4 regions of the Gardnerella sp. KA00243 genome follow, and region 1 is predicted to be linked to each of the others. Evidence: riboswitches for the same ligand, from Rfam matches in the RefSeq annotation. Region 1 holds a riboswitch; each other region holds the start of a gene.

Region 1 (8,082 bases):
CCATCAATTCGTAGCAGTCATGCGTAGTAACGGTTTGCAAATTTGCATTCTTAAAAGTATTGTTCAATACGCGAGCAATATCATTAAATCCAAAATGCGCGCTTGTTTGCAATTCGCAATACGCTTGTTGCAATCTGCCTATGCTGCTTTCTAAAGATTTTTCGCTTTTTGTAAGAGATTCTAATATGCCGTTTTCTGACTTTTTTGAGTTAAGCGCATATGTTGATTGATCGTAAGAAGTAACAAAATATTGCGCAATTGCATGTAACGCACGTTTAATATTCTTCTCACGCGCAAGAGCCGAATAATGCTCCTTACTATCTCGAATATCTGCAAGTTCAGGCGCAATACTTAAGTAATAGTTTTCCATAAGATTTGCGATTGCGTTACTGCGGCGCACAAGCGGAGAGTAAGGCGAATAGTCGGCTGAATTATTCGTCGCTTCAGCCGCATTATTCGTCGCTTCAGTTTCATCAACTTCAGTTTCCGGCATATCGTAATGCTGATTTTCGCTTGCCCACCTTGCAGTTTCGTGAATTAGCGTGCCAAAATACGTTGCTGCGCTGCCGGGTTGAGGGCCTAAAAGCTGACGATTGACCAATCCACACACAGGGCATGCCCACAAACTATCTACAGCTGAAGGAGACAAGCTTACAACAGAGTTAGTTTTTTTAGCAGAGCTAGCTTTTTCATTATATTTTTCATTATTTTTTTCATTGTCTTTTTCAACAGAAGATTTCTCATCAACATAGTCATCGACATCGCTCATAAAATCCCACTCAGAAGGATCAGCGCAAAATACTCCATTTTCTTTAAGTAATTGCAACGTTTGAGCAGCGTCAATAATCGCATTTCTAGACTTACTATTCTCACTATCGGAGCTATTCGCACTACCTGCATTACCTGCATTACCTACACTATTTCCAAACTCTTCTTTCATAGAAGAAGCACGCAAAATTTGCGAACGAGCAGCACACACTAATCCACGAACATCCATATCTAAACCGGCAAAAGGTGTAGTAAATTCCGTAAAAGGCGTGCGCGAATTTTCATTATTGTAGTATCTTTCAGGCAAATAATAATAAAGAAAGTCGCTTGGCACAGCACTATCGCTATATTGCGCGCTTATATACAAACGCTCTGTTGCGCGCGTAATAGCTAACAAAAAACTGCGCTGCTCCGAGGCAAAAACTGCAGATTTATCATTATTTGAAAGAAGTGACGCATTCACAGTCAATTTAGAAGCAGAAATCTTAGAATGCAAAATAATATTCGCTAAACTTTCTGCGCCAAACATAGTGCTACGAGAAGCAAGATTTGGCCACACACGTTGTTGCAAAGTAGGCATCCACACAAGATTCCAATGTTTTCCAACAGAACCAGCAGGAGTAGTAAGCGTTACAGCATCTGGGACAGGCGCTACTTTAGCAAGAGAATCAGCTTCAATTTCCATGCCACGAACTTGAGCTATAAAATCTGCAATACTTACAATATTTTCTTGTTTAAAAGTATCGTCAAACGTATTCATTGACGAGATATCAGAAGAAACATATGAAGAAACGTAATCAAAAAGACGCATTGCAGCATCCAAGCGATCGTTAGCTCGATAACCTTCCGAATTATGCTGTAAAGACATACGCTGCCAACGCTCAGCAACATGACAAATATTCCAAGCCTCACCAAGAGCGTATTGAGCACTACTCAAATCAGGATTATTGTGCATACGAGAAGCGAGAATTTGCACGTTTTTCCACAGTTTTACAAAAGATGCAACGTGCGGATTCCGAGGTGCCATATTCTGCAATATTTGCAACACTGTAGAATCTTTACGAACATTAGAATCATCATCTATAAAACGTGCAACATCTGCTACACAAAGCAAATAGCATGCATCAAGAGACAATGGCATAAGCTCATTTGAACTGCCATCAATACGACTATTATCAACCAAAATTTGAGATTCAAAGTACGCTTTGCTTTGCGCATTATGAAGCGAATTTTGCAACAAATCCCAGTTATGAACAAGATTTCGCAAAGGCGCATTAGATTCAAAGCTCTTGTTATTTTCACAATTTTTCTCAATTAAAACAGCCGAAAGAGAAGAAAGAGAACGCATAAGCGAATCTACAGAATATAACTTCGCAGGTATTTCAACGTCTAAATCACCGTAAAATCCAGAATCGCTCTTAGTAATCGAGGAAAGTGGACTATCCATAATATTCTGAACTCGCAAACGCACCCACGAAGCCAAATTTTGCAAACTTCTACCATGTTTTACTTGCTCAACAATTCCAGAAAAACCGTGCTGCGCAAATTGAGCAAGTTCAATAAGCGCAAATAAACCTTGCACAAACGGCTCATCTTTTAATGGGCGAGTTACTAACGAGTATCGCACAGGAACTCCAGAAGCGCGAAGCTGCTCGCCAAAAAGACGAACAGTGGAATTGTCGTGCGCAATTAACGCCATATCGCTCCACTTGCGCTTATTATTTACGTGAGATTGCTTCATTTGCCAAATAACAGCATCTAATTCCTCGCGCTGTGAACGATATAACGCTGTAAAAACAGTGTCATCTGAGTTTAGATGAGAATTTTGTGGGGTTTCTATAGGCTCAATCGGTAAGGACCCTACAAATTTTGGCATTTTCCAAGGGCGATTTGGGAGCGCAACATCTGTTTTATATTGCGAAGTAAGCGAAAGAGAAACGCGCGAAGCGAGTAATTCACGCATCGAAGGTGCTTGGGTATAATTTGCAAAAGTTGGATCTGCAGAATAATTTTTAGAAGAATCAGCAGAATCGTCGGAAGAATTTTCGCAAGAATCAGCAAAACCCGTATATTCTAAAGTTTGTTCAGCAGCATTCAACTCATCCAAAGCTGCAGAAATTGCATAATCCGGGTACGCTCCTCTAAACGATTGCACAGATTCATCCGGATTCGCAAGCAAAACTAAACGCGTGCCAATCTTCGACAAAGTCTCAATAAAACTCAAACCAGCCAAAGTAATATCTTGATAATCATCGACTACAAGAAGAGCCGGAATTTCAGAAGAGTTTACTAAACCATGCTCGCCTAATTCGCGCGCAGATTTTGCGCCCTCAACCAACAGTTGCGAAGCGTCAAGTCGGAAAGAAGATTTATAAGTGTCGGCAATTATTTTTCGATATTCAGCTCGCAAAGCAAACGCCAAACGCCATTGAGTTAATCTACGTTTAATAAGCACAGACGTTTGTAAAATATCACTATTATTGGCGTAAGATTGCTCGTCACTAAGAGCGCAAAGAACTGAATTTTCGCTTTCAAAATCGCTAATACCAAGCTCATCTAAACGAGCGAGCATATCGCGCAATTGATGCATAAAAGCGTTGTTAATATCGAAACTATCTGCCAAAAATTCTGGAGACGAAGAAGCTGCTTGAGCAGCCTGAGTTGTTGAAGGCGCGGAAGTGTTAGAAGTGGCGGAAGTATTAGAAACTGCGCAAGTTAATGGAATAACCCATTGAGACGTTTCAAAATAATCCTTAAAAAGCGCGCATATATTGCAATCACCATTATCTCCACACATAACATGCTCAATGTGTGCGCGCAAAACTTTACGAAGCAAAGAATCCTGCTCAGCACCATTTAGCAGCTTAGGCGAAGGCTCATTCTTTAACTTACAGCAAGCAGAAATGATATTAAAAGCTAAAGAAGCCAAAGTGCCAACTGGACGAGACTGCTTACTCACACCAATTTGACGAATAATAATATTGTCAATTTTTGAAGCAAGAACACGATTTTGCACAGCCATCGCAGTAACATTATGCGACCAACGCTTATAGCCGGAAATTGCTGCGCGCACAGCAAACTGCGTTTTACCAGTATTCGGCGCACCATACACAAGCAACGCATTAGTCACATTGCCAGAAGAATTGCGTAACGTACCGTCAAATAATGCTTGTAATGCAGTATCCTCACTCATACGCTTAATTCTAGCAATTAGGCAATAGTGGCGCGCAACAATACTATTCTTTTAATATTGCACGAGCGCGAGCATCCTTAAGCGCAAGAAATACACTGCCGACACCAATAAAAATAAGAGTAAACACAATTAACAAATACGCAACACCAACGCCCAAAGTAGTGGCATTAAAAGTTTGCGGTGCAAAGCCGAACCAGCCGGCAGGAGCGCCATAATTGAGGAAATTATAAGGCGCGCGCATTGCATGAACACCCCAACGAACACCAGCAAACTCGCTAAGCATAGCAGCATAAGCAACATAAGCAAGAGGCGGAACAGTAGAAACATACAAATGTGCGCGAGTAGAGCGGAAACGATAATCAAAAAGCACAAAATCAGCGATTGCAAGAAGCGGCGCAACTGCGTGAACGCAAAGGCTGCTGCATCCGTTATTCATGTAAGCGCCGACAAAACCAAGCTTATTGGTAGGTGCTAAGAAACACAGGTACAAAGTGAATGTGACAGCAATTGAGATGGTCATCATGAATTTGAAAATGTACCAAGCGTTGGATTTTGAGTCGAACCATGCGCAAGATGCTGCGAAATCTTGCTGGGAGGCGGAAACTGGCTGCGCTGCTAAATCTACAGAATTACGAGCACGCATAAACGCAGCTGTATCAAGCAAAAGCGATCCAGCAAGAGCTACGCAAATCATAAGGTTAGAAAGATTCGTAAAATAAGTGAAGGTCATTAAGCCTTCCCACGAAGCAGCCATACCATAAACAGATGCGATGATTGCAATCGCGCGTATTGCTGTGCGTGTCGCGTATTCGCGCGCTGTGAGCGGAGTCTTTTGTTCTAGCATGGAATCGTTTGCCATGTTATCTCGCTTTCGTAACTTCTATAATCTACTTTTTATTTACTATATTTATGTTTACACAGTTGAAAGCAAAAATATGTAGAAGAAGTTGCAAAAATGCGGCGCGATTTTTGTAGATTCCTGCAAGTGCTGCAAAACAAGCAAAATGAGACACTAACGCAAAAGAGCGTAAGTCATGAACAAAAGATATAGTCGAAGGATGGTTCGGAGTGCGCAATTGCAACAAATTGTGAAGTCAAGCGCTGAGATTACATCCGTAAAACCTGATCTAGATAGTGCTAGCGAAGGGAAACATTATGACAACATGCAACACTGAAAAAACAAATACCTGCAACGAAGCAAACGAATACTGCACAAGCTCAACAACGCAAGTCGACACATGCTTCTCTGTACGCGCACGCCGACGTATGTTCCTTAACGACGTGCGTCAATGCATCGAACGTGTGCGCACACAGCAGCCACTCACCCATTGCATCACGAACGTAATCGTGCAAGACATTACAGCCAACGCACTGCTCGCTGCAGGAGCATCGCCAATTATGGTAACCGATCCAGAAGAAGCGCATGCACTTGCGCAAATTGCCACAGGCGTGCTCATAAACGTTGGCACATTCCATCAGCCAGAAACTTCCGAATACATGCGCGCAGCTGTTGAAGGATGCGAAAAAGCTGATACTCCGTGGGTGCTTGACCCGGTTGGAATCGGCGTTCCAGCACTTGCACCTCGCGCGCGCTTTGTACACGAAATTATTAAGCACCACCCTACTGTAATTCGTGCAAACGCTTCCGAAATAATGGCACTTGCAGGCAAAGAAAGCAACGGAAAAGGCGTAGATTCTCACGATAACGTAAACGACGCGCTTCAAGCTGCTCGCGAATTAGCTAAAAAATACGGATCCGTAGTGGCAATTTCCGGAGAAAAAGACGCGATTTACGCTCACGGATGTTTAGCTCGCGTAACAGGTGGCCACAAAGCTATGACTAAGGTAGTTGGAACAGGTTGCGCTTTGGGAGCGTTAGTTGCAGCATACGTTGGCGCAAACCCGGAACGTCCGCTCGCAGCAACTGTTGCAGCGCACGTGCACGCAGCAGCGGCTGGAACTTGGGCAGCTCGCCAAACCACAGCTCCAGGCACTTTCCGCACACTGTGGATGGATGCGCTTTCAACTCTTAGCGTAAATGATATGTTTAGTTTGACAAATATTGAGTTTACGGTGGAGCCTGTTGATTGGACACTGTATTTGGTAACGGATCCGCGCATGGGAAATCGCCCGGAAGAAGAAGTTGCAGTAGAGTCAGTTGAAGGCGGAGTTACAGTTGTGCAATTGCGCGATAAGTATTCCAATGACGCTGAAATTTCGGCCAAGGCGAAGAAGTTGCGTCACGCGCTTATTGATTCCGGACACGGCGATGTGCCTGTGTTTATTGACGATCATGTTGATTGCGCAGCTCATCTTGGTTTCAACTTGCACGTTGGGCAAAAGGATACGCCGTTTGTTGAGGCACGAAAGGCGATGCCAGCAGAGTGGATGGTTGGGCTTTCTTGCGCTCGACCGGATTTGATGGAGAAAGCTTACCGCGAGTGCAAAGAAAACGACGTTCCACTGCCGGATGTGATTGGCATTGGTGCAGCTTTTGAAACGCATACGAAAGCGCACGACGTGCCTCCACTGGGAGTTGAAGGCGTAAACGAAGTTGCGAAAGTTGCGCACTCTATGGGCGTAAAAACGTTGGCAATTGGCGGAATTCACGAGAACACGGTGTTCCCTATTCGCGGTCTTGAGCTTGACGGAGTTTGCACAGTGTCGGCGCTTATGTGCGCTGAGGATGCTGGGAAAGTTGCGCGCGAGCTTAAAAGCGTGATTACTGAGTAAAACTGGCACGCGTGCGCGACGACCTGCTTTCGCGCTTAGAGCGTAGCGCGCGAAAGCAACTCGGAGCGGAAACTCGCTTAAGCGCGAGCGTTGGCTGGTTTTGGGAACAAATGCCGGAAAATTCCCGGCATTTGTTTACGAACAGAGCTTCGATGTTCACACAGTTTGCTGAAGGATGCGCACGGAATGGTTTACCGGTCCATGCCCGCGCTCGCCGCCGCGCCCAACATGCAATTCACTCCCAGCCGCAATCGCCTCACGAAGCCACGCCGTTGACCATTCAAGCGCGCGAAGTACAGTATCGTGATCACTCAAATTCTTTCCCTCGCGCAAAGCAAGCCCAATTTTCGTAGCAAGCGCAGAAGAAAGCGAGCAACCAGTTCCGTGAGTTGTGCTTGTTTCAACTCGTTCGCTTGGTACGTGACTTGCGTAGCCATCCGGGAAAACCGCAGTATTTCCAACGTCTTCGCCAGTTAAGTGCCCACCTTTTACGATTACAACAACGCTGTTTTTTGCAGCCAACTTGCGCGCCTGGTTGCAAGCTTCCTCAAAATTTTCCGCAACACTTGACTCGCACAAAGCCGCCAATTCCGGCACGTTTGGCGTCACTACATCAACGCAGCTTATAAAGTTTCGCATCGCATTTTCAGCACTTGCCTCAAGCAAGCGCTTCCCGGAAGTTGATATCATAACTGGGTCTAGAACGCTTACAGGAACCGGATTATCACGCATCCAGTCTCGCATTGCTTCAATGTATTCTGTGCATCCGAGCATGCCGATTTTTAGTGCATCAACTGTAACGTCGTCGTACACGCATGAAAGTTGTGTGCGGAAAAAGCTTACTGGTGGCGTGAATACTTCGCGCACCTCGCATGTGTTTTGCGCAACAAGATTAGTTGGTATACACATGCCGTAACCGCCTGCCGCCATGATTGATTTAAGATCTGCCTGTATTCCGGCTCCACCTGTCGGATCTGTGCCAGCTACGCTTAGCACGCGTGGAATGATTGGATTTGATTGCTGCGAAAGCGATTGCGTATGTTGCAAGTCGTTCTGCTTACTTGATACTAGCGTCATATTTTTTATTATATTGCGTCGCGCTCGTTTGTGTTCAAGTAGGTCGTTACTAGCGCAGTGATATGTACCCCCTTTTCTGCATCAGTGTCCGAAGGTAGGCAAAATCACACTCATGCAGCGCGACGACCTGCCTGAGCGCTGCGATTTAGCGCGCGAAAGCAACTCGGAGCGCCGAGCTTGCTCAGAGTTGAAAGCACAGTGTGCTTTCAACGCAAGCGAGGTCTGCCTTCGTCTCGATTGACGAAGGCAGGGCAGAGTTGCGTGGTTGCGCTTTAGAAACTAAGTTGTGACTAGCGTGCGCTGACGACCTG
Region 2 (8,082 bases), 430 kb from region 1:
GAATGCTTTAGCCATAAGCACAATATCGTTTGCAGTAGCAACTCCAGTATTTGCCATTACAGCTGCAGCACCCATTTCCATTGCTTCAGCAGCCTGGCTTGGAACGCCAATGCCAGCATCGACAATAACAGGAAGATCGATTTCGTCGATAATAAGCTGAATAAACTTCTTAGTTTCAAGACCCTTGTTAGAGCCAATCAAAGAGCCGAGAGGCATAATTGCAGCAGCTCCAGCGTCGCGCATTGCCTTAGCAAAGTACAAATCTGGATACATGTAAGGAAGAACAGTAAAGCCTTCGTCAGCCAAAATCTTTGTTGCTTGCAAAGTAGCTTCATTGTTTGGCAACAAATACTTGCGATCAGGAATAATCTCAAGCTTGATGAAGTTTCCGCAACCCATTTCGCGAGCAATATGTGCAGTGTTAACTGCTTCCTCTACAGTTACGCATCCGCTAGTATTAGGCAAAATGGTAACGCCTTCTGGAATATGCTTTAAAATTCCTGCAGCTTTCTCGCTATAACGAATTGCTACAGTAATCATTTCAGCTTTAGCACTATTTACTGCGGCATCAATAAGCTCCTCAGAATACTTTCCAGAACCCAAAATGTATCGAGAAGTAAACTTCTTACCACCTAATTCTAAATAATCTTCATTCTCCATAATTTCCTCCATTTTTTATCCATTTCAACGCTTCTAACGCTTCTAAACTTGCGATAATCGAAACATAAGGCAAATACAAGCCTTCTTCAGGAGAAGACTTAAAATCACCTACTAAGCACACGTTTGAAAGATGCTTAATTTTTACGTTCTTAATATCTCCTAGTCCAGATAAGCCAGAAGCGGTAATAACATATTTGTTAGGATGATTCATGAAATAGTCAAGAACCATTGCTTTTGATTCGCGATTGTCGAATGCTTCAATAAACAAGTCGGAGCGCTCAGCAATCTCATCTAACGATTCCGGCGTAACTTTTTGTACGAAAGCTTCTACTTCAACGTATGGCAAAGTTTCATTAAGCCGCGCTTTAGTAGCAGATACTTTGTGTTGTCCAATTTCGTTAATCGTATAATTTTGACGGTTTAAATTCGAATACTCGATACTGTCAAAATCGTAAATGTACAACTTTTTTACGCCGGCTCGCGCAAGCATTAACGCAATATTTGATCCCAAACCGCCGCAGCCAAGTATTGAAACTGATTGTTGAGCAAACAAATCATTATCTTCCTTTAGCTGACGTTTAAGAACTTTTGCGCGAATATCGTCACTTTCCATTCATCCTCCTCCCATAATGCTAAATACTTCAATTTTTGCGTTATCTTTAACTATGAAAGTTTCAAAATCTTTGCGTTTTACTAATTCACCATCAACTTCTATTGCAACAAAAGTACTGTCGTAACCTTCGCGCTTAAGTAGTTCAAGTAAATTCTCGTTCTCAACATAATCCACAGTATCGTGATTAAGTTTCAGCACACTTACCTCCTTTCTGTAGAATATGCTTTAAGTTTTGAATATTACGTTAAATATTCTATCTAAGCCTTAGCAGGATGAAGAATAAACTTGCCCTTGAAGCCTTTGCAAACGCCATTTTCTTTGCTGTAAATTTCTTCGCCGCGAAGCAAAGTTCTTACCACCTGGCAGCCAATAGTGCGACCAACGTATGGGCTGAACTTGTTTCGATACTCAAGGTCTTCAGCTTTAAGAACATAAGGAGCATTTGGTTTAATGAATGCAAGATCTGCGTCATAACCCAAACGTATGCTGCCTTTTCCTTTCAAATCGAAGCGTTTTGCAGAATTGCTGGAATTCAATGCCACAAATTGAGTCAACGACATTCCGCGCTTTTGCACAGCTTCATCAAAGAACACATCAACATCGTTTTGAACGCTACCAATACCACCCCAAGCTGTGAAAGCATCATCAGTTTGCTTCAAACTCAAAGGAGCTGGCGAATGGTCGGAAACAATGAAGTTAATAGAACCGTCAAAAACCTTTTCCCACAAGCCATTCTGGTTTTCCTTGTCACGAATTGGCGGAGTGCACTTAGCGATATTTCCAATTTCGTCAAGCTCAGAAGTGTCGAAATACAGGTAATGGTTGCAAGTTTCGCAGCTTACGTCTACGCCATTCTTACGAGCGTCAGCAACAGCTTGAGCGCCTTCCGGTGAAGAAACATGAACAATATGAATTCTGCATCCAGTTTCTTTAGCAAAAAGACAAGCGCGTTCAATCGCTTCAACTTCAGTGAAAACAGGTCTGGTTGCTACGAACTCAGAAAGTTTTCTAGCTCCCATTTGATGAGCTTTCTTTCCAAGCTGGTCTGTAATAGGAGCGTTTTCGCAATGCATAATCAAAATTTTGCCGGTTTTTGCAATCTGCTGCATACCGGTGTAGAGGGAATAATCGTCGCAATTATACAAATCAACTTGCAAATCCTTGTCACCAGTAGTGCCGAGGAATGCTTTGTAATTAACGACACCCTGCTTATCTTGCTCGCATATTCCACCGTTTAGATTTTGCGGCTCCAAACCACCAGTTTGACCAACATCAACCTTGAGCTTTCCGTCGGCTTCTTCAAGCACTGCTTCAAATGACTTTCCATCAGTAGTAGCAGGAATCTGATTGCAAGGCATTTGCAGCATTGTAGTAATACCGCCTTTTGCGCCGGCAGAAGTTGCTGTTACAAAACCTTCCCAATCGTCGCGAACGCCGCCGCCTGGAGCGTTAATATGAACATGAGAATCAACTTTTCCAGGAACAACTATTAAATCAGTTGCGTCAATAGTTTTATCGGCTGTAAAGTTGCTTCCAAAAGCGGCAAACTTGCCGTCTTTAATTGCTATATCGGCTTTAGTTGCTTCATTATCGAATACAACCAAACCGTTTGTGATTACTACATCGTAGTTCATATTATTTCCTTTCTTTAGCCATTGTTGGCTGAAAAACTTTTGATAGTAATATTTGACACACGAAGCCTACAGCGCATCCCACAATCCATGAGATTTGAGTAAGCGGTGAAAGTAGAGGAATTATCTGCCCGGAAAGAGCAAATAAAAGCCCAAGTATCGTAGAAGTATAAGATATCCAGTTAGTTCCAGAATAGGCAGATTTTGACGAGCTATTTGTATCGTAATAAATTTGATCAAGATCAATATGCGTGCGCTTTACTACGTAATAGTCGGCAAGTAGAACACCTGCAATAGGGCCTAAAAGCATACCAATAAGATTCAAGAAGCCTGTAATATTAGCCATAAACTTCCACGGCATTAACACAGTGCTTACAAGAGCTGCAATAACTACGCCACGCTTATAATTTACAAATCGCGGAGCTAAAGCAGTTAGCTGGTATGCTGCAGGAACAATATTGCCAGTAGCATTTGTGCAAACTGTAGTAAGTAGAAGCAACCCAGTAGCTATTGCAATTGCAGGAAGACTATCCCACTTGTTTATGATAACAAGAACATCTGTAATAGTTTCATGGTAAAAAAGCGATCCGCCCACTAAAATAACTACGCTTGTAAAAGCAAAAAGCGCGTAACTCAGCAAGAAGCTAGCAATTTGACCTTTTAGTTGAGCCATAGTTGACTTTGCGTTTTGCGTAAAATCAGCAATAGAAACGGCAGGAGCAGCCCAAACGCCCAGTACAGAATTTACAACCATCATCATGAAAAGCCCAAGACCGTAATTAGTTGGCGCTTGAACAGTAGCATGATATTGCATGATTGCAGATAAACCACCAGCACAGCTAATAGCCCATACGCTCATGCAACCAAAAACAACGTAAATAAGTGGGCTTAATACTACAGTTAGCTTATTAAGAGTCTTTCCTCCGCCTAAACCAATCGCCAAATTAAGCAACCAAAATATTGCGAAGGAAATAATAATAGGTATGTGCGAACCTACAAATGGTATTTTGTTTCCAAAAGTAAGAAACTCAGGGCAAATTTTGCCAACTAGAATCTCTAAAGCTTTCGCACCTATATATGTTTGAATTCCATACCAGCATATTGCAGCAACTACTCCCCTGAGGAATCCTGGTAGTTGAGCGCCTGCTTTTCCGTATGTTGCTCGCAAATGCATAGAAAACGGTATGCCGTATTTGGAACCTACAACACCGTTAGCAACCATGACAATTGCTGTAAGAATTGCGCCAAGCATGATACCAATCATTACGTAAATTGGAGAGTATCCCATTAAAAGGAATGCGCCAACTGCAGCATAATTAGGAATATTGTGTACAGACTGCATCCACAAAGTGCAGAAATTAAGAGCGCTCATTGTGCGTTTTTCTTGCGGCTTTGGCAGTAAATCTTCGTTAGTGTAGCCGCGCTCGCGGTAACAGTCCAAGTTTTTACTAGCTACTGGCTCATCTTGTAGCAGTTTACTAATTTGCATGCGCACCTCCTTACTTTTCTTGTTTGTAAATTTGATTCTTTTTGTGTTTTGAGTTTTGAGTTTTTTTGAAAGTAATAATCGCAACTTTGCTCAAAAATAAAAAAAGATACGAAAGGATGTCGTACCCGTGGTGGTGCGCCCCTTCGTATCAGCCTCTTATTCGTGAATAAGCGTTGTACTCTCATTCGATATTCACTTTTCTTCGCTGCGATTAATTAAGCAGTGAAGTTTGCATCGTATATGCCTTTTGTATCCTTCCTAAATTTCTATTTTTTGATTTTCGTTTGGTTTTCGTTATCTTTTTAGTTGGTTTTTTTAGTTAGTCCTCATAAGCCAAACTATGCAGAGCATCTCGTAAAAGCTTTACTCCGTGAACAGCGTCTTGCGGATCTGTGTACTCTTCTGGAGCGTGACTAATACCATCTTTTGAAGGAACAAAAATCATTCCGGATTTTACAAACGGAGCAAAAATTTGCGTATCTTGACCAGCACCTGAATGCATGACTCTGTACGCATAACCTTGCTTATTAGCTTGATCTTTCAAAAGATTAATAATATCGTCGCTAAGTGGTGTAGGATCGTCAGACATCCACTTATCGATCTGCGCTGTAATGCCATAAGACTTGGCAGTTTCGTGAATATCCTCGTCGAGTTCCTGCAAGAATTTATCAAGAAAAGCTTTATCTGTATGACGGCAGTTCATTGAAAAAGTAACTTCTCCAGGAACAATATTTACTTGATTTGGAACTACGCTGATTCTACCGAAAGTAAGTACCAGTGGGTCGCCTGCTTGCTTGGCTTTGTCAAGATTCTTGGCGATTATATGAGACATGCAATCTACTGCATCGTGCCTGTAGGACATCATTGTTGTGCCAGCGTGATTTTGTACGCCTTTAAGATGAATATCCCAACGGTGCTGACCGGCAATGCTAGTGATAATACCTAAATCTTCGTGATTGCTGTAAAGCGTTGGTCCCTGCTCAATGTGTAGCTCAATCCAGGCTTCAAGATTTGCGAACTTAGGTTGAGTTGTTTGATAATTGAACCCAGCTTCACGCATTGCTGTTTCGAAAGGAACACCTTCACTGTCGCAAATATTTTCTACGTCCTCTTTTTTGGCTAGCCCGAAGAAATTCTTTGAACCCCAGAATACGTATGGGAAACGTGAGCCTTCCTCTTCTGCTAAGCAGATAATGCGAAGACTTTTCTTTGGCTTTCCATATCTAGTAAGTAAATTCTTAATTGCTAAATAGGCTGCAACTATTCCAAGTTGGCCGTCAAAACGACCTCCTCTTGAAACTGTGTCAATATGCGATCCGCAAGCTATTATGCTTTCTGGTTTTTCGCATCCTTCAACAGTTGCAATTAGGTTTCCAACTTGGTCGAATTCCACAGTCATACCGAGTTTTTCAAATCGTTGACGAAGAGCAAAAAGAGCCTGTTTCCAAGATTTTGTGTAAAGAGGTCGAGTAACTCCTTGTTCTCCTGGTTTTTCTGTGAATCCTGCAAGCCAGCTTATGGCCGATTCTATAGTTTCAGCACTTATGCTGCTATCGATCATGTGCAGTATTCCTCCTCACTTGTGCAAGTTTTCCCAAAAGTGACATTCAGGCGGATATTTTTTTGGTTTTGGTGTTTGGTTTTTAGTTTTTAATTGTTTTTTAAATCTTTTTTTAATTGTTTAGTTGATACTCGTGTAATTGCTACTACTTTGTGGCAACGCAAGATGTCACGAAAATCGTGACAGAAAGAAATCACTTATTGTAATTGCTCCCTACGCATGTCTTAACAAAACAGGTTCAAAGGGTGTTTCTCAACTGTTTCCAGTACCCCTGCAATTTTCACTTGTACTCGGACGAGTATAGCACGATATTAAATGAACTCAAAATGAACATTAGTATGTGTGTTTCTGTGAAGAAATGATTGGTTGATTGATTGACTGGCTGGTTGATTGGTTGATTTGTTGACTGATATGAGATATTGCTTCCATTTGTGGTTGCAGGTATGTTCGGCTGCAAAAAATTTTCATATGTAAGTTAGGAAATAAAAAATAGCCAGATAACAAAAAACGCAGTGCTTCTACACTGCGAACATATTGTGGGTGATATAGGAATCGAACCTATGACCCCTTCCGTGTGAAGGAAGTGCGCTAGCCGCTGCGCCAATCACCCAAAATTTTTTAATTATGTGTGAAAGGCAATCCTTTCGAGTGGGCGATACAAGGTTCGAACTTGTGACCCCTTCCGTGTCAGGGAAGTGCGCTACCACTGCGCCAACCGCCCGGTTGTGTATTAAGCTAACCCGCTTAATCGAGGTGGGTACGAGAGTCGAACTCATCTATACGGCTTTGCAGGCCGCTGCCTAACCGCTTGGCTAACCCACCGTAAGGTCGAATAACTCATCGGACCTAGAGCGGACAACGGGACTCGAACCCGCGGTCTCAACCTTGGCAAGGTTGCGCTTTACCAACTAAGCTATGTCCGCAATGCAACTTTACTGAACAATGTCAGCTCCGAAGCACGAGTAACTACTATACCCGAAATATTTACAAATGCAAGCCCTCGCCTATTTTGGCGTGTCGTTTGGTGGTGTTTTGGGGGAATGACCAGCTCTTTTGTAATAGTTAATTTTCCCGTTTTCTACTATGCAAACGCAATTCAGCTTCGTATCTTTTCTAGATAAACGTTTTTGAACAATAGTATTTATTGAATCATTTGTTACATTGGATATTATAAAAAATAAAGCTATAATGAAAATAACGCGAGGGCCTCGCAGCTGCCGTTTACGTCAGATTGTTAGTCGAGGGGTCCCTCGCAATTTTCATTTTAAGTGTTTTTTTAATATAAGATTTATTCATCTTCGTCGTAATCTGCAGAATGTTGACGACGTTGGATCCCTAGTTATCTGCCATTTCGTTATATAAATCAAGATAGTCATCGTCAATAAGATTGTATGTTTCAACAATAAGATTGCAAGGAGTATCTTGCTGTTCCCATGCAAAACTTAAGTAATCTGCTAATGCTTCATAAGACTCTCCTGCGCATGTAGCATTACTAGCTGCTTCTTTGCAATCTTCATTCATGTATGGCTCAGCATAGGGACGAAGTTTTTCAGCCATGTCATAATAAATTTTCTGCATGTTCATTAGCTTTTAACTCCTCTCTTATCTTCTATAACTGTGAACGCAGTATTAACACGCACACTTTTTCTTTTCTTCACTCAACCTTTGAAGAAAATATTGAAAATGGTACTCCTCAGACTAATGTTCCAGTCTTGAAAGCTGGTTGTCGAGGATCACACGCGCATTAAGATCACCCCCCCCCCCATAGGTGAAAAAGACGATTCCAGTCAACCTAAATGGCTATAACTTCTAGGAATCACACACATATTCAGAAAGGATCTAAAGTGCCATGGCGCGTCATTGTCAAGAGGACGAAAAGGAAAACCGCCCTTGCGCCACGGCTTTGCTAGGCTATCACTATACATATCGAATGTAAACACATTTGCATAAATCTTTGTGTAGAACAACTGACTTTGTTAGTTTTACGAAGTCAGTCCTCGCTTGCATTGAAAGCACAGTGCGCTTTCAACTTTGAGCAAGCTTGGCATTCTAAAGTGCTTTCGCGCGCTTTGTAGGAGCTTGAAATCAATGGGATTGCAAGCTCCCAAATCAGCCGCTACGAAGCCGT
Region 3 (8,082 bases), 540 kb from region 1:
CACGCGCACGATAATACTGTCAATTGGGTTCTTGGAGGTTTTGCTGCAGCTCAAAAATCTGATCTTCCAAACTTTTTAGCAGATGGTGCTGATGCTGCAGAGAGTATTATTTTCCATGGATTAGCAGCAACGCAGGAGAAGTTTAATGGCCGCTGATAGCAGGTCTAATATCAAAAACAACAAGAATGATAAGACTGATGATATTTCAGTAATAAGCTTGAGAGATATTCTTAATGATTTATCAACTAAGGATTCACTTTTTAAAGCTTTATCTGAATATAATCTTGATGCGATATCTGATTATTGTTGCGAAAGTGCAAATAAAAATCGTAAAGATTTAGATTCAATAAGTGGAGATTTAACAATTTCTTCTCCTATTGGCATTCGTTCTGCTATTGTTGCTGCATTAGCTAAGAAAAAGCCGGTTGTTGTTATTGTTCCATCGAGTAGAGATGCTGAAGATTTTATTGCATCTGTACGTGATTGGTACGATGGTGATGCTCAAGACGTTGCTAAATTAGAAGCGTGGGAAACGTTACCTCATGAAAGGCTTTCGCCTAGAGCAGATACTGTTGCTAGCAGGATTGCAGTGTTTCGTAGGCTTTGCCATCCTGAAAATAACACATCACTTTTTGGTCCGATTCGCGTGTTGGTTATGCCTGTGCGATCGCTTATTCAGCCTGTAGTTGAAGGCATTGGTGATATAGATCCTCTGTTATTTGAGTGCGGAAAAGAATTAACTCTTGAATATGCTGTGAAACGTTTGGTAGAAAACGCATATACTCGTGTTGATTTGGTGATGGAACGCGGAGAGTTTGCTGTTCGCGGTGGAATTATTGACGTTTTTGCGCCAACGATGACACATCCTGTGAGAATTGAATTTTTTGGTGATGAAATTGATACTATAAAGCAATTTCATGCTTCTGATCAGCGCACTTATGGCAATAATATTGCAAGTATTTGGGCTACGCCTTGTCGTGAGCTTCAGATTACGGAAAAAATTTGCAAGCGTGCGCGTTCTCTTATTGGCGCAATTCCAAATGCTGACGATATGCTTGAATCAATCGCAAATTCTATACCTGTAGAAGGTATGGAGTCTTTGTTGCCTGCACTAGTGGATCGCATGGAATCAGTGCAAAATATGCTTCCGAAGGAATCTGTTATTATTCTATCTGATCCCGAAAAATGCCGTAGAGCTGCAGATGACGTAACTGCTACAGCTAACGAATTCTTAGCGGCTAGTTGGCATGTTGCTGCTTCTGGACACGGTTCTGGAGCTCCAATAACATTCGATCAAGCTAATTTCTTGGATTTTGATGAAACGATTTCATCGTTAGAATTGTCTAATCATGATGTATGGAAATTAACATCTTTTGGTGTTGACAATCAAATTTATGGAAATATTGCTTTGCCAGCATCGGCGCCACAAGAGTTTCGAGGAGATGAATCGAAAGTTTCTGGTGGTATCACTTCTCTTGTTGACAATGGTTTTGCTGTAACTATTACAGCTGCGGCTTCTGGTACTCTTGCACGCTTGAGACGCGCTATATATGTGACTGGTGTACATGAATTTACTACAGTGCGCTCAAGTATTTCGGATGGCTTCATTGATAATGTTGCGCGTATCGCGATTCTTACAGAGCGTGATCTGACAGGTAAATCTTCTGCATCAGCTCAACTAAAAACTCCAAAACGCAGGCGCAAAGCAATCGACCTAATGGAACTAAAGCCTGGTGATTTCGTTGTGCACGAACAGCATGGTATTGGACGTTTTGTTGGTATGAAACAACGTAATATTGCTGTTTCGGGTGGTAGTGCAACTCGCGAATATTTAGTAATTGAATATGCTCCTAGCAAACGTAATGCTCCTAACGATAAGCTGTTTATTCCAACAGATCAGCTTGATTTAGTGAGTAAATATATTGGTGCCGAAATACCAAAGCTTAACAAACTTGGAGGTTCCGACTGGGCTCAAACTAAAGCAAAAGCTAAAAAGCATGTTCATGAAATTGCTGAAAATCTTATTAAGCTTTATTCGGCAAGGCAGCAATCTCGCGGATTTGCATTTAGTAAAGATACACCTTGGCAAAAAGAGTTGGAAGACGCATTTCCTTATCAAGAAACTGCTGATCAGCTTACAACTATTGACGAAGTAAAAGCAGATATGGAAAAGCCAATCCCAATGGATCGCTTAATTTGTGGAGATGTTGGTTTTGGTAAAACTGAAATTGCGTTACGTGCAGCTTTCAAAGCAGTGCAAGATTCTAAGCAAGTTGTTGTTTTAGTTCCAACAACCTTGCTTGTTCAACAGCATTACGAGACTTTTACAAATCGATTTGAAGGATTCCCAGTAAAAGTTGCTGCAATGAGTAGATTCCAAACTTCTAAAGAGATTGAAGAAACTTTAGCTGGATTGCAAGATGGAAGCATTGACGTTGTTATTGGAACGCATAAGCTTTTGAATCCTAGTATAAAGTTCAAAGATTTAGGTTTGGTTATTATTGACGAAGAGCAGCGTTTTGGTGTGGAACATAAGGAAACGCTCAAAGCTTTGCGCACAAACGTTGACGTATTAAGTCTTTCGGCAACGCCAATTCCTAGAACTCTTGAAATGGCTGTAACTGGTATTCGTGAAATGTCTACTCTCGCAACTCCTCCAGAAGATAGGCTTCCAGTGCTTACATACGTTGGTGCGTATGATAATTCTCAAGTTGCTGCGTGCATTAAGCGTGAATTGTTACGTGGCGGTCAAGTTTTTTACGTCCATAATCGTGTTGAAGATATTAGTTCTGTTGCAAGTAAGATTCAGGAGCTTGTGCCAGATGTCCGTGTTGCTATTGCTCATGGAAAAATGGGCGAGAAGCAGCTCGATGCTGTTATTCGTGATTTTTGGCATAGAGATATTGATGTGCTTGTTTGTACAACGATTATTGAAACAGGTCTTGATATTTCTAATGCGAATACACTTATTGTCGACCACGCAGATAGATTCGGTTTAAGCCAGTTGCATCAGTTGCGTGGTCGAGTAGGTAGAGGTCATGAGCGTGCTTACGCTTACTTCTTGTATGATCCTTCAAAGCCTATGACGCAACAATCTCACGATAGACTCTCAACAATTGCTCAGCATACTGCACTTGGTTCTGGTTTTGATGTTGCGATGAAAGATTTGGAATTGCGCGGAACTGGAAATTTGCTTGGAGATGAGCAAAGTGGCCACATTGAGGGTGTTGGATTTGATTTGTATGTTCGTATGGTTTCTGAAGCTGTTGAAAAATATAAGGAACCTGAAAGAGTTGAGCCTGTTTGTGTAACTATTGATCTTCCTGTTGAAGCTTCTCTTCCAGTTGATTATATTGCTTCTGACAAGCTTCGTTTGGAAGCGTACCGGAAGCTTGCTGCTGCTAAGGATAATAGTGATTTGCAAGAACTTCACGATGAGCTTCTTGATCGCTTTGGTAATCCGCCTGAAGAATTTGAGTCTTTGTGTGATGTTGCTCGTTTGCGTTTTAAAGCACGCGAGATTGGTATTACGCAAATCAGCTCTCAAGGAAAATCAGTGCGAGTTGTTGGCGTCGATCCAAAAGAGTCTGTGATGATGCGTTTGAAGCGTATTTATAGAGGATTGCAGTATCGTCCTCTTACTCATATGCTTATTGTTCCAGCTCCTTTTGAATCTTCACTCGGGTCTGGTTCAATGCATGAGCATGAAATACTCTCCTGGGTGCGTCAGCTTCTTGATGACGTTGCTTGGTAAATTTTCTTGTGTTTATTTTATAAATAAAGGCGGCCGCTATTTTGCAGTTGCCTTTATCAATTATTTTTTTTCGTTCTTACTGTAACGCTTCTCTAAGCTCGTCTTCTATTTCAACGTGATTATTTGGACGCTTTTGTGCATCAAGTTGGCTTCGATCAATATTCCAGTTTTTCTCAATGATTCCGTCTTTAATCATAAGAATTCTGTCAGAAAGTCTTACTGCTTCAGAAATATCATGCGTGACCATTATCGTGGTCCAGCCATGTTTTTGTCTTAGATTATCAAGCAAATCTTGCATGTCTAAACGAGTTAAAGCGTCTAATGCTCCGAAAGGCTCGTCTAAAAGTAGTAATTCAGGATTATGAACTAAAGCTCTAGCTAATGAGACTCGTTGTGCTTGACCACCTGAAAGTTCTGATGGCCATTTCGAACCGCAATTATTAAGTTGCATATCGTTAAGAGCTTTTTCTGCAATAGATTTTAGTTCTGATTTGTTTCCTTGCATGCCGAAAACTACGTTCTTACTTACTGTTATCCATGGTATTAATCTTGCATCTTGGAAACCTATTGCTTGATGTTGTGTGACGTTTATTGTTCCAGAATCAGGTTTGATTAATCCTGAAATAACTTTAAGAAGAGTGGTTTTTCCGCATCCTGAGCGTCCGATTAGAGATACAAATTCACCTTTTTTAATATTTAGATTTATATCTCGCAATATTTTAGCGTTATTTTTAAAAGTCACGCCAATATGTTCTAGAGTAACGCAGTAAGAGTTATCTTTAGTCTCATAGTCTTCTATTTGAGTGTTCATATTTACTCCTACTGCGTTGCTCTAAATCATGTTTATATAATATTTATATAACTTTGTTATACAAGCATGTTATATAACTTTGTTTTAATTTTGATTAATCAGTTATATATTATTTATTTTTGATATTTAATTTTTTGTTTTTACTGATATGTGTTTTATAGATATATGGATTAATTTACTTCGTGCAATCCATTACAGAATCTTTCAAATTCTTTGGAGCTTGCTTAATTAAACCATATTTCACGTATTCTTTAGCCTGAGTTTCCATCATTTTCAAACCTTTTTCATCGATTGGGCGAATAGTTGGATTGTCAAACTTTTTAATTTGCTTAATAATAGTTTCGCTTGCTCCGAGCTGCTTGTAAGCGTTTCCAATAACATTGTTTTCTTTATGAGACTTTTTTGCTTCGCGAACAAGAGCCTTGTACATCTTCTTAACAAGATCCGGATGCTTTTGGGCAAAGCTCTTAGAAACAATGTGAATAGTAACATTCATATTGCCGTACTTTTTAGCATTTACAAGCAATTTTGCGCCTGGAGTTGTCATTGCTGCAGCAAGATTCTGATCGAATGAGGAAATTGCATCAATCTGTCCAGAAGTAAATGCTGCCTGGAAGTTCTTAGGGCTCATCTCAACTTTGTTAACTTTAGAAACGTCTAAACCACTTTTATCGAATGCGCGGTGAAGCATGTAATCGCCAGTATCACCGTTGTGAATAATAGCAACTTTCTTTCCGTATAAGTCTTTTAGTGTTTTCACGCCGCTTTTTGCGGATGCAACGATTCCTTGAGAATCACCATTGTAATATTCGAGCGCAAAAGCTACCCATGGTTGTCCTTCAGCAATCAAATCAATGAAGCGTCCGGTTCCAGTAGTTGTAGCATCTGCATTTCCGCTCATAACAGCAGTAAGACCATCGACTGGAGTGTAAGGACCAGTGTAAACTACCTTAGATTTGCCAAATTCGTCTTGAAGGAATTTCTCATTTTTCAAAGTAGTTAAATAATTTGCTGTAGAAAGATAAGCAACTCTCATAGTTCCAGCGTCTTCTTTTGAAGAAGCGCTTGATGATTTTTGTGAGTTTCCGCAAGCTGCAAGAGATACAGTTGCACAAGCAGCGCAGATTAATGCAATAATGCTCTTTTTAGAAAATCGCATTTTTAAATTAGCCATGATATACAGCTCCTTTTGTTTGTTGTTTTGTTTATCTGTTGTTTGTTTGGTTGTTATTATTTGGTTGTTGATTCTAAATATTGACTGATTCTTAAAAAGCAATTTAATGCATTTTAAAAAGTAGTTAACTTTAGAAAAATGTTGATACTACTAGATTATTGGCGTGATTTTCTATCTAATCTGCGTTCGGGTATAAGAAGATACTCTAATATGTTTGCAGTAAGCTCAGATCCAAGACCTGCAATTGCGTACATAATAACGCATGCCATCATTTGATCTGGCCTAAAGAATTCTTGCGCTCTTGAAAGAATGTATCCAATTCCAATAGAAGAATTGACTGTTTCGCAAGTCACTAATGCAACCCATGCTACAGATATTGCAAATCGCAAACCTGTCATAAAACTTGGAAGTGTACCGCGAAGCAAAATAGATATAAAAATAGTAGATTTTTTAACGTGATAAACCTGTGCTAATTCGAGAAGTTTCGGATCAATATTACGCACTCCGTCGCGAATATTAACGTACATAGGTCCAAAAACGCCAACAGCTATAAGCGCTATTTTCATCGTTTCATCTATTCCGAGGAAAATTATTAATATTGGAGCTAAAGCCGGGAATGGAATTGACCTCAACATGTGGCTTGGTTTATCAACTACAATATTGCCAAGCTTACTGCCTCCCGCAAGTATGCCTGCAGGAACAGCAAAAATAATTCCTAACAAAAGTCCTAAAAGAACTCGTAAAATACTTATTCCTAAGGATTTTAATAATATGCCTTCGTTGTTTAAATCAATAAAAGCTTGTATTACTTCATATGGGGATGGCAAAGAACGGTCTTCGATTGGAGAAAGAGTTGTAAAAAACCACAAAACCAAAATGAGGATGGTTGAAATCCACACTTTACACGAAGATACCGCTTTAAATGCAATCTTCAATATGTTTTTCGCTTTATTAGGCGAACTGTAAGTCATGCGACAATCCCTTCGATAGTTTTAGCTATATCAGGTTCAACGAGTGTATTCTCAGCGCAACACTGTATGTATTGTTGTTTGGCACGATGTAGTTGCGCACCCCGTGTCTGTGGTCATTATCTCCCAAGGGTATGGACATGTATATTTGAAATCGATATTTATAAACGATATTGCTTAAAAATATACAATTGGCTCATATGACTCGAATTAAATCAAAATATTGTGAACGTTCACGGCATAAATACGCTGGTACTCAATATAACGTCCATAAAACGCACTAATCTTGGAAGAGTCATCACAACCCATAGGTATAAAGGAGTAGTTGTGGCAGCTATTGAAAGCGTATATGCACGCGAAATTTTGGATTCTCGTGGAAATCCTACTGTTCAGGTTTATTTGGAGACCGAAGATGGCGCTCAGGGTATTGGTTTAGTGCCTTCTGGTGCTTCTACTGGTGAGGCTGAAGCTTGGGAACGTCGCGATGGCGACAAGTCCCGTTATCAAGGCAAGGGCACGTTGGAAGCTGTTAAGGCTGTCAACGAGGTAATCGCACCTAAGGTTATTGGCATGGATGCCACCGATCAGCGCGCTCTTGATGAGACGATGATTGAGCTTGATGGCACGCCAAACAAGGGCAAGCTTGGTGCTAACGCAATTCTCGGCGTTTCCCTCGCTGCTCTCTACGCTGCTGCTGAGTCTGCTCAGCTTCCGTTGTACCGCTACATTGGCGGCACCAATGGTCACATTCTTCCAGTTCCAAACATGAACATCATGAACGGTGGTGCTCACGCTGATTTCGCAACCGATATTCAGGAGTATATGATTTCTCCTTACGGTTTCGCGACCTACAGCGATGCTTTGCGCGCTGGTGTTGAGGTTTATCACACCTTGAAGAATGTTTTGAAGAAGGAAGGCTTGGCTACTGGTCTTGGTGACGAAGGTGGCTTCGCTCCAAAGATGAAGTCCAACGAGGATTCCTTGAAGTACATCATGGATGCAATCGAAGCCGCTGGCTATGAGCCAGGCAAGCAGATTGGTATTTCTCTTGACGTTGCTTCTTCTGAGTTCTACAACAAGGAAACTGGTAAGTATCGTTTCGATGGCGAAGAGCGCGAATCTGCTTACATGCTCGATTACTACGAGAAGCTCATCAACGAGTATCCAATCGTTTCCATCGAAGATCCATTCCAGGAAGAAGGCTGGGATGATTGGGCAGAAATCACCAAGCGTCTTGGTGATCGTTTGCAGTTCGTTGGCGATGACTTGCTCGTCACCAATCCAAAGCGTTTGGCTAAGGGTATTGAGCTTGGTGCAGCTAACTCCTTGCTCGTGAAGTTGAACCAGATTGGTTCCGTTACCGAAACCCTCGACG
Region 4 (8,082 bases), 290 kb from region 1:
TATGAGTTTCAACATCATAAACACGACGTTCACGTTCAACAGCCAAGTAGTTGTCGTCGAGATACTTCCACATGTGCTTCGTTTTTTCAGTGGCATTTGCCAAGAAGCTTTCGTCACCTTCATATGGCGTATAGTTCTTTAATATAAAGTCGCGTACGTCAATGTCTTTCTTCCAATTGCCGTCAGTAAAACCATTCCACGCTTCGGTACGAAGATCCTCTTCACTGAGAACTGGTGCATCAACTGATGTCATGTTTAGACTCCTTTTGTACCCGCAACGCATCTTCACGCTGCCCTAATAACAATGTTAAAGCATGGGTAAACGCATACACGAGTAGTTTTGCAAAAAATCTAGTGAAATACATCACATTTATTCACGAAAAGCTGTGGTAACAGGCATTCTGCGATCCCTGCCAAAAGCAATAGCACTTACTTTTGGTCCAAGTGGATACTGCCTGCGCTTCCATTCTGCGCGATCAACTAAACGCATAACCGTGTCAACAGTATGCTCGTCAAAACCATCTTCAAGCAAATCCGCTCTACCATGAGCAAGCTCAATATGAGCCTCTAAAACGCGATCAAGCAAATCGTACTCAGGTAAAGAATCAGAATCCTTTTGCCCTGGACGCAACTCTGCACTCGGAGGCTTAATAATAGAATTAACAGGAATAAGCACGCCATCTTGCGGAGCTTTCGCTTTCTGAGAATCCTCATATCCAACAATTGGCAGCATACCAATACCTACTCCAGCATTCGCAGCGCGATTCCTCCAACGAGAAAGTGCCCAAACGCGCGTCTTAAGCAAATCCTTAATAGGAGCATACCCTCCTACCGCATCGCCATAGATAGTAGAATATCCGCAAGCAAGCTCCGATTTATTACCAGTTGCGAGCGCCAAAACACCGCGCGAATTTGAATATGCCATTACGATTACGCCACGAACGCGAGCTTGCAAGTTTTCCGCAGCAACTCCTTCTAAGGAAAGTTGTGATTGGAAAGCTTTAAAAAGCGGTTCAATTGGTTGCACATCGTAGTGAGCGCCAATTCGCTCTGCTAAATCGCGCGCATCGTCTTTAGAACTGTCCGAAGAGTACATGCTTGGCATAGAAATGCCATACACATTTGCTCCACCGCAAGCATCGGCAGCCATAGTAGCTACTAAGGTAGAATCAATTCCTCCAGAAAGTCCTAAGCACACGCCCTTAAAACCATTCTTACGCATGTAATCTCTAAGACCTACAACACACGCACAATACACTTCTTCATCTGCGTCAAGTTTTGGAGCAATGCTTGAAACTTTCTGCTTTTTCAGCGAGTTATCAAAATCAACAAACGACAAATCTTCAGCAAACATTGCCGAGCGTTCAAGCAAAGTTCCGTCAGAATCAACAACAAAACTTCCACCGTCAAAAACCAAATCATCTTGACCACCGACCTGGTTCACATACACAACCGGCGCATTGACTTCAACAGCGCGCTTTTGAGCCAAACTCAAACGCACATGAGTTTTACCTTCCTCATATGGAGAACCGTTCATAGTTACTAGCGCATCGATACCAAGTTTTGCCAAACGCGCAACAGGACCGCCATCTTGCCAAATATCTTCGCAAATAGCAAAACCTAGACACATTCCATCTACTTCCAGCAGCTCACACTTATTGCCAGAAGAGAAAATACGAAACTCGTCAAAAACACCATAATTTGGCAAGAAATGCTTGTCGTATTGCAACACAGATTTGCCTTCATGCAATACGAGAAGCCTGTTTCGAGGCTTTCCAGCAGACTCGTCAAAGCCAACAGTTCCAACTACTACGTAAAGCTCCCCCAAGCCTTCTTCTGAAAGTTTTGATGCAAGCAAGTCTGCAGCTTTTTGTGCAGCTGTGCGGAACGTGGCACGCAAGGCGAGATCTTCAATAGGATACCCAGTCAAAGTCATCTCAGGAAATACAACCATGCGAGCACCCGACTGCTTTGCGCGCGCAGCATACTTCAAAACTTTTTCAACGTTGCTATCAATATTCCCAACGCAGGTATCTATCTGCGCTAACGCCAATCGCAAAAAACTCATACATTACAGTCTAGTAGATAGCTTCATTGCAAGTAAGCGACGTGTTGAAAAACTTATTTTTTCTCTTTCCACACTGCAAGTATGCGAATTATTAACACGTCATAAATAATACTAATAAGCAAAGTATAGAATTATTGATTTTTCTCGCCTATATTGATAATTCGTTACTCGCGAAGGGGATTTAACTTTAAACGAATTTCACCGAACAAGGAGCAGGAAATATGCGAAAAATTAAAGTTATTGCATCAATTACAGCACTGGCAGCATTAGCGACTTTCACTTTAAGTGGCTGCGGTAGCTCAAAAGCAGGCGCGAAGGATGACAAAACTATTACTGTTGCTGCTTCGCCTACTCCGCATTCTGAAATCTTAAATAAGGTTGTAAAGCCAATCTTGCAAAAAGAAGGCTACAAGCTAGTAGTAAAGGAATTTACTGACTACGTGCAGCCAAATACAGCTACTGAAGAAGGCGAAGTTGACGCAAACTACTATCAGCATTTGCCTTATCTTGACAACTTTAATAAGGAAAAGGGAACTCACCTTGTTTCAGTAGGTGGAATTCATTTTGAACCATTTGGATTGTATCCAGGAAAAACCAAGACGATTAAAGCATTAGCAAATGGCGCAACTGTTGCAGTTCCAAATGATCCTACTAATGAGGCTCGCGCATTGCTTCTTTTGCAAGATGCTGGATTGATTAAGTTGAAGAATCCAAAGGATATTAACGCTACTACAAAAGATATTACTGAGAATCCTAAGAATTTGAAGTTTAAAGAACTTGAAGCGGCAACAGTTCCTACTGCCATTAAGGATGTGGATCTTGCTGCCATGAATGGCAATTACGCTATTCAAGCTGGTTTTAACCCAACTAAAGACCCACTTACTTCAGAAAAAGTTGGTGGCATTGCGGCTAAAACTTATGAAAATATTATTGTAGTAAAGAAGGGCTCTGAAAAGTTTGCAAAAATCAAAGCCTTACTCAAAGCTTTGAAGACAAGCGAAGTGCGCGACTATATTACTAAAACTTACAAAGGCGCTGTGCTTCCTGTTTTCTAAATAATACTCACAATGTAGCCACCTAATGCCGCATGTGTATGCTTCGTGTATGCTTTGCGACATTATTTTATAAGCGTGTAATATACGTAATGTGCGTGCTAGTCAATAATCTAGTTAATGACGCTAGTTAGTAACTCTAGTTAGTAACGAAGTATATTTCACACAGAAAGCAATAATCTGTTAAGGAAAAGCATGATTCAGATCGAACATCTTCACAAAAGCTACGGCAAAGGTAGCAAAGCGAATGAAGCATTACACGACATTAATCTGACTATTGAATCGGGAGAAGTATTCGGAATCCTTGGTTCTTCTGGTGCAGGAAAGTCTTCGCTAGTTCGTTGCATGAATCTGCTTGAGCGACCAACTTCTGGCAAAATTATTGTTGACGGAAATGATATTAGCGAAGTAAAAGATAAAGAACTTGCAAAAGTACGCACTAATATTGGCATGATTTTCCAGAATTTTAGCCTTTTCCAGCAACGTACAGTATTGCGAAACGTCACTTTCCCATTAGAGTTAAATCACACTGCAAAAAAGGAACGAGAAGAACGCGCAAACTACTTGCTTGACTTAGTTGGTTTAAAAGATTTTGCAAACCGCTACCCTAGCCAACTTTCAGGCGGACAGCAGCAGCGCGTAGCAATTGCACGAGCATTGGCGAATAATCCGTCGATTATGCTTTGCGATGAAGCAACAAGCGCACTGGACTCCACAACTACTGCGCAAATCCTTGATTTATTGCGCCGAATTAACCGCGAACTCAACGTAACACTTGTTATTATTACACATTCGCTGGCTGTAGCACGAAATATTTGCGACCGAGTTGCAATGATTGATGGCGGACGCATTGTGGAATTAGGTGACACGGATACGCTTTTTGCAAATCCACAAAGCGATATTTTGCGAACTCTTATTGCAGATGAAAAACAAGAAAATCATCGTGCTAAAACTACAAACACGCTTGCAAACGAGGCAACAGACGCACAAACAAACGCGCTTACCAATGAGGTGAAATAACAATGTTAGAAGCTGCTACACAATTTTTTAACGACTACGGTGACTTACTTATTGAAGGCGTGCAAGACACACTCGTAATGACATCAGTTGCAACACTTTTTGCATACCTTATTGGACTTCCAGTTGGCGTACTTCTCATTACATCAAACAAAAAAGGTATTTGCCCTAACGCGCCAATTAACGCAGTTCTAGGCTGGATTGTTAACATCGTGCGTTCTGTGCCGTTTATTATTTTATTAGTTGCAATAATTCCTTTTACTCGTCTCATAGTTGGCACTTCTTTGGGAGTTCCTGGAGCTATTGTGCCACTGGTAATTACTGCTGCACCATTCGTTGCTAGAGTAGTTGAACAATCTTTAGCCGAAGTTGACGGAAGCTTAATTGAAGCAGCACAAAGCTTTGGAGCAAGCAAATTGCAAATTGTTTGCAAAGTGTTGCTGTGGGAAGCTTTACCTTCGCTAATTCGCGGAGCTGCGCTTACATTTATTACGCTTTTTGGATTCTCCGCAATGGCTGGAACAGTTGGCGCAGGCGGACTCGGAGATATTGCAATACGATACGGATACCAGCGCTATCAATACGATGTGATGACAGTGGCTGTTATTCTTTGCATTATCCTCGTGCAGATTGTGCAAAGCTTGGGAGATTTTATTTCACGCGCAATCAATCATCACGAACGCTAAAGAATTTCGCAACATACCCACCACCAATTAAATGCACATAATCGTGTAAACTTACTGGTAATTCGACATTTTGCAGGGGTGCTTTCGAAAGAAGGCTGAGATGGTATTAATTTGCCTAACCCTTCGAACCTGTTAGTTAATACAACGTAGGGAGCAACGATTTTAGTATGACATCGAATTATCCGTACGCATCAATGCGTAATCAATTTAATCTAAGTGCCTGCTTTATTGCAGACCCACAAGCTTGTAATAATCGTCCACTTACAGATATTGTCGATGATGCTTTGCGCGCTGGAGCGACTTTTATTCGTCTTCATTGCAACAATGAAAACGCTAAAGAAATCACTACTATTGCACGCGATATTGCACAAATCATCGAAGACAATAACAAATGCGATTCTGTAACTTTTGTTATCGATGAACGTGTTGATGTCGTTTGGCAAGCTCGCAATCAAAGCATCAAAGTTGACGGAGTGCATTTAGCACAAAGCGACATGGAGCCTAGAGAGGCTCGCGCACTTCTTGGCGAAGATGCTGTAATCGGCTTATCTGTTGAAACCGAAAGCTTAGTTAAAGTAATAAACGAACTGCCAGATGGATGCATTGATTACATTTGCGTAACAGCAATGCACAATCCTGAAGAAGGATGCGAAAGCACTACTGCCGCTTACGAATTGGAAGCAAACCACACAACGCTGGACGAAGCGAAAATTAATACGATTTGTTCCGCAAGTGATTTCCCAGTTCTAGTTGGCGGAAGAACTGCGCTCGACGATATCGATACAATCGCTCACACTAAGGCTGCAGGATGGTTCGTTTCTGAAGCACTGTATTCTTCAGAAACACCAGAATCAACTATGCGTGAGTTTGTTGAACATTGGAAAGCTGTGCGAGGCGAAGAAAAGCACGGCTACGCTAAGCGAGTAATAGTTGCAGAAAATTCTGAATCAAAATCTTCAGAAACTCAAGAAAAGAAACCAACTTTTATTAACGCTAAAGAAGCAAAGGATGCTGCGAAATTAGCTAAACAACAGCGAGTTGACATTGCAGCTCGTGGTTGCACTCAGCGCGATAAAGCTCATATTCGCAAAACAACTCCAGTTCATTTTGAGTATGAATATGGTTCTTACGATTTGGAAGTTCCTTATACGGAAATTAAGCTTTCGGATACTCCTGGCGTAGGTCCTAACCCGCCTTTTAAGGATTACAATACTGAAGGTCCAAAGTGCGATCCGAAGGAAGGCTTGGCTCCGCTTCGACTTGACTGGATTCGCGACCGCGGTGACGTTGTGGAATATGAGGGTCGCAGGCGCAATCTTCAAGACGACGGCAAGCGCGCAATTAAGCGAGGCAAAGCTTCTAAAGAATGGCGTGGTCGCACGCATAAGCCAATGAAGGGCGCAGATCATCCGATTACGCAAATGTGGTACGCTCGTCACGGAATTACTACTCCGGAAATGCAATACGTTGCAACGCGCGAAAATTGCGATGTAGAGCTAGTTCGAGAAGAAATTGCAGCAGGACGCGCTGTAATTCCTTGCAATATTAACCATCCTGAAGCTGAGCCTATGATTATTGGCTCACGCTTCTTAACTAAGCTCAACGCAAACATGGGTAATTCTGCTGTTACGTCGTCTATTGACGAAGAAGTAGAAAAGCTTACGTGGGCCACGAAGTGGGGTGCGGATACCGTTATGGATCTTTCCACCGGTAACGATATTCACACAACGCGCGAATGGATTTTGCGCAACTCCCCTGTGCCAATTGGAACAGTTCCAATGTATCAGGCTTTGGAAAAAGTTGAGGATGATGCTTCTAAGCTCAGCTGGGAGCTTTTCCGCGACACTGTTATTGAGCAGTGCGAGCAGGGCGTTGACTACATGACTATTCACGCTGGCGTGCTTCTTCGCTACGTGCCGCTTACTGCAAACCGCGTAACCGGTATTGTTTCTCGTGGTGGCTCAATTATGGCTGAATGGTGCTTGCAGCATCATCAAGAGAGCTTCTTGTATACGCACTTTGAAGAATTATGCGAGATTTTCGCAAAGTACGATGTTGCATTCTCTTTGGGCGATGGTTTGCGTCCAGGTAGCTTGGCTGATGCTAACGATGCGGCTCAGCTTTCCGAGCTTATGACACTTGGCGAGCTTACAAAGATCGCTTGGAAGCATGACGTGCAGGTGATGATTGAAGGTCCTGGTCACGTGCCATTCGACACTGTGCGTATGAACATTGAGATGGAGAAGGCGATTTGCCAGAATGCTCCATTCTATACGCTTGGTCCTTTGACTACGGATACCGCACCGGGCTATGACCACATTACTTCCGCAATTGGTGGCGTGGAGATTGCACGATACGGAACTGCAATGCTTTGCTATGTGACTCCTAAGGAACATTTGGGATTGCCTAATAAGGACGACGTGAAGCAAGGCGTGATTGCGTATAAGATTGCTTGCCACGCAGCTGATCTTGCTAAGCACCATCCACATGCTATGGATCGCGACAACGCAATCAGTAAGGCTCGCTTTGAGTTCCGCTGGTTGGATCAGTTCAACTTAAGCTACGATCCGGATACCGCAATCGCCTTCCACGACGAAACACTTCCTGCAGAGCCGGCAAAAATGGCGCACTTCTGCTCGATGTGCGGACCAAAGTTCTGCTCGATGGCTATTTCGCAAAATATTCGTAAGCGTTTTGGCGGAGCAGCTCAGCAGGAGCAGCTCGTTGAAGAAGCACGCAGTCAGGCAATTGCCGATGGTATGAAAGAGATGAGCAAAAAGTTCCAAGAATCCGGCTCATCGCTGTATCAAAGCGTGAAAGCATAAAATGCAGAAGTACGGAAGCAAAAACTGAATTGCAAGTGCTTCAATAACAATACTTACAACGGATAACAATAGAAGAAGGTTGATATAAACCAAAGCGAGTTTTATAGTGAGCTATTACGCTTGCTATAAGACTCGCTTTCTTTATATTCGCATTTAGATTCTATTAATCCGACCTTTTCGTTGCACGCTTGTAAAGTTTCTGCCGCCTTACAGCAAAAATCCGACCTTTTCTGTACACAAGCGTATAGAAAATGTCGGATTAGTAATTGAGAACTGTAGTATTAAAGAATATTAAATCACATAATGTTTAATCACAAAACTTCAATAGAAATAATACCTACAGGCTCAAGAGGAGCATCAGATCGATCAGTTGCGACAGCCTCGAGCTTATCGACAACCGCCTTCGATTCATCGTCAGCAACTTCGCCGAAAAT

Evidence for each region. Region 1 has a riboswitch for thiamine pyrophosphate ahead of thiM (hydroxyethylthiazole kinase). Riboswitches for the same ligand answer to the same signal wherever they lie in the genome.
Region 2: linked by a shared signal. The riboswitch ahead of HXT50_RS01750 (hydantoinase/carbamoylase family amidase) and the one ahead of thiM (hydroxyethylthiazole kinase) in region 1 are both predicted to bind thiamine pyrophosphate.
Region 3: linked by a shared signal. The riboswitch ahead of HXT50_RS01340 (ABC transporter permease) and the one ahead of thiM (hydroxyethylthiazole kinase) in region 1 are both predicted to bind thiamine pyrophosphate.
Region 4: linked by a shared signal. The riboswitch ahead of thiC (phosphomethylpyrimidine synthase ThiC) and the one ahead of thiM (hydroxyethylthiazole kinase) in region 1 are both predicted to bind thiamine pyrophosphate.

Annotation. Positions count from the first base shown of each region.
Region 1 covers NZ_CP058375.1:871,333-879,414, forward strand. Annotated here, with positions in the region: gene HXT50_RS03350 (PD-(D/E)XK nuclease family protein) at 1-3,961, opposite strand, end outside; gene HXT50_RS03355 (hypothetical protein) at 4,005-4,820, opposite strand; TPP riboswitch at 5,016-5,127, shown strand; gene thiM (hydroxyethylthiazole kinase) at 5,117-6,694, shown strand; gene thiD (bifunctional hydroxymethylpyrimidine kinase/phosphomethylpyrimidine kinase) at 6,851-7,771, opposite strand.
Region 2 covers NZ_CP058375.1:443,500-451,581, reverse strand. Annotated here, with positions in the region: gene HXT50_RS01775 (thiazole synthase) at 1-660, opposite strand, end outside; gene thiF (sulfur carrier protein ThiS adenylyltransferase ThiF) at 650-1,273, opposite strand; gene thiS (sulfur carrier protein ThiS) at 1,274-1,471, opposite strand; gene allB (allantoinase AllB) at 1,531-2,907, opposite strand; gene allW (allantoin permease) at 2,909-4,393, opposite strand; gene HXT50_RS01750 (hydantoinase/carbamoylase family amidase) at 4,713-5,954, opposite strand; TPP riboswitch at 6,148-6,237, opposite strand; tRNA gene HXT50_RS01745 (tRNA-Val) at 6,492-6,564, opposite strand; tRNA gene HXT50_RS01740 (tRNA-Val) at 6,604-6,675, opposite strand; tRNA gene HXT50_RS01735 (tRNA-Cys) at 6,706-6,776, opposite strand; tRNA gene HXT50_RS01730 (tRNA-Gly) at 6,805-6,877, opposite strand; gene HXT50_RS01725 (hypothetical protein) at 7,290-7,538, opposite strand.
Region 3 covers NZ_CP058375.1:336,263-344,344, forward strand. Annotated here, with positions in the region: gene pth (aminoacyl-tRNA hydrolase) at 1-156, shown strand, start outside; gene mfd (transcription-repair coupling factor) at 146-3,754, shown strand; gene HXT50_RS01330 (ABC transporter ATP-binding protein) at 3,831-4,565, opposite strand; gene HXT50_RS01335 (ABC transporter substrate-binding protein) at 4,741-5,739, opposite strand; gene HXT50_RS01340 (ABC transporter permease) at 5,895-6,710, opposite strand; TPP riboswitch at 6,700-6,824, opposite strand; gene eno (phosphopyruvate hydratase) at 7,035-8,082, shown strand, end outside.
Region 4 covers NZ_CP058375.1:583,558-591,639, forward strand. Annotated here, with positions in the region: gene pflB (formate C-acetyltransferase) at 1-253, opposite strand, end outside; gene HXT50_RS02330 (NAD+ synthase) at 371-2,068, opposite strand; gene HXT50_RS02335 (MetQ/NlpA family ABC transporter substrate-binding protein) at 2,290-3,123, shown strand; gene HXT50_RS02340 (methionine ABC transporter ATP-binding protein) at 3,316-4,140, shown strand; gene HXT50_RS02345 (methionine ABC transporter permease) at 4,143-4,823, shown strand; TPP riboswitch at 4,888-4,993, shown strand; gene thiC (phosphomethylpyrimidine synthase ThiC) at 4,991-7,648, shown strand; gene HXT50_RS02355 (peptidylprolyl isomerase) at 7,960-8,082, opposite strand, start outside.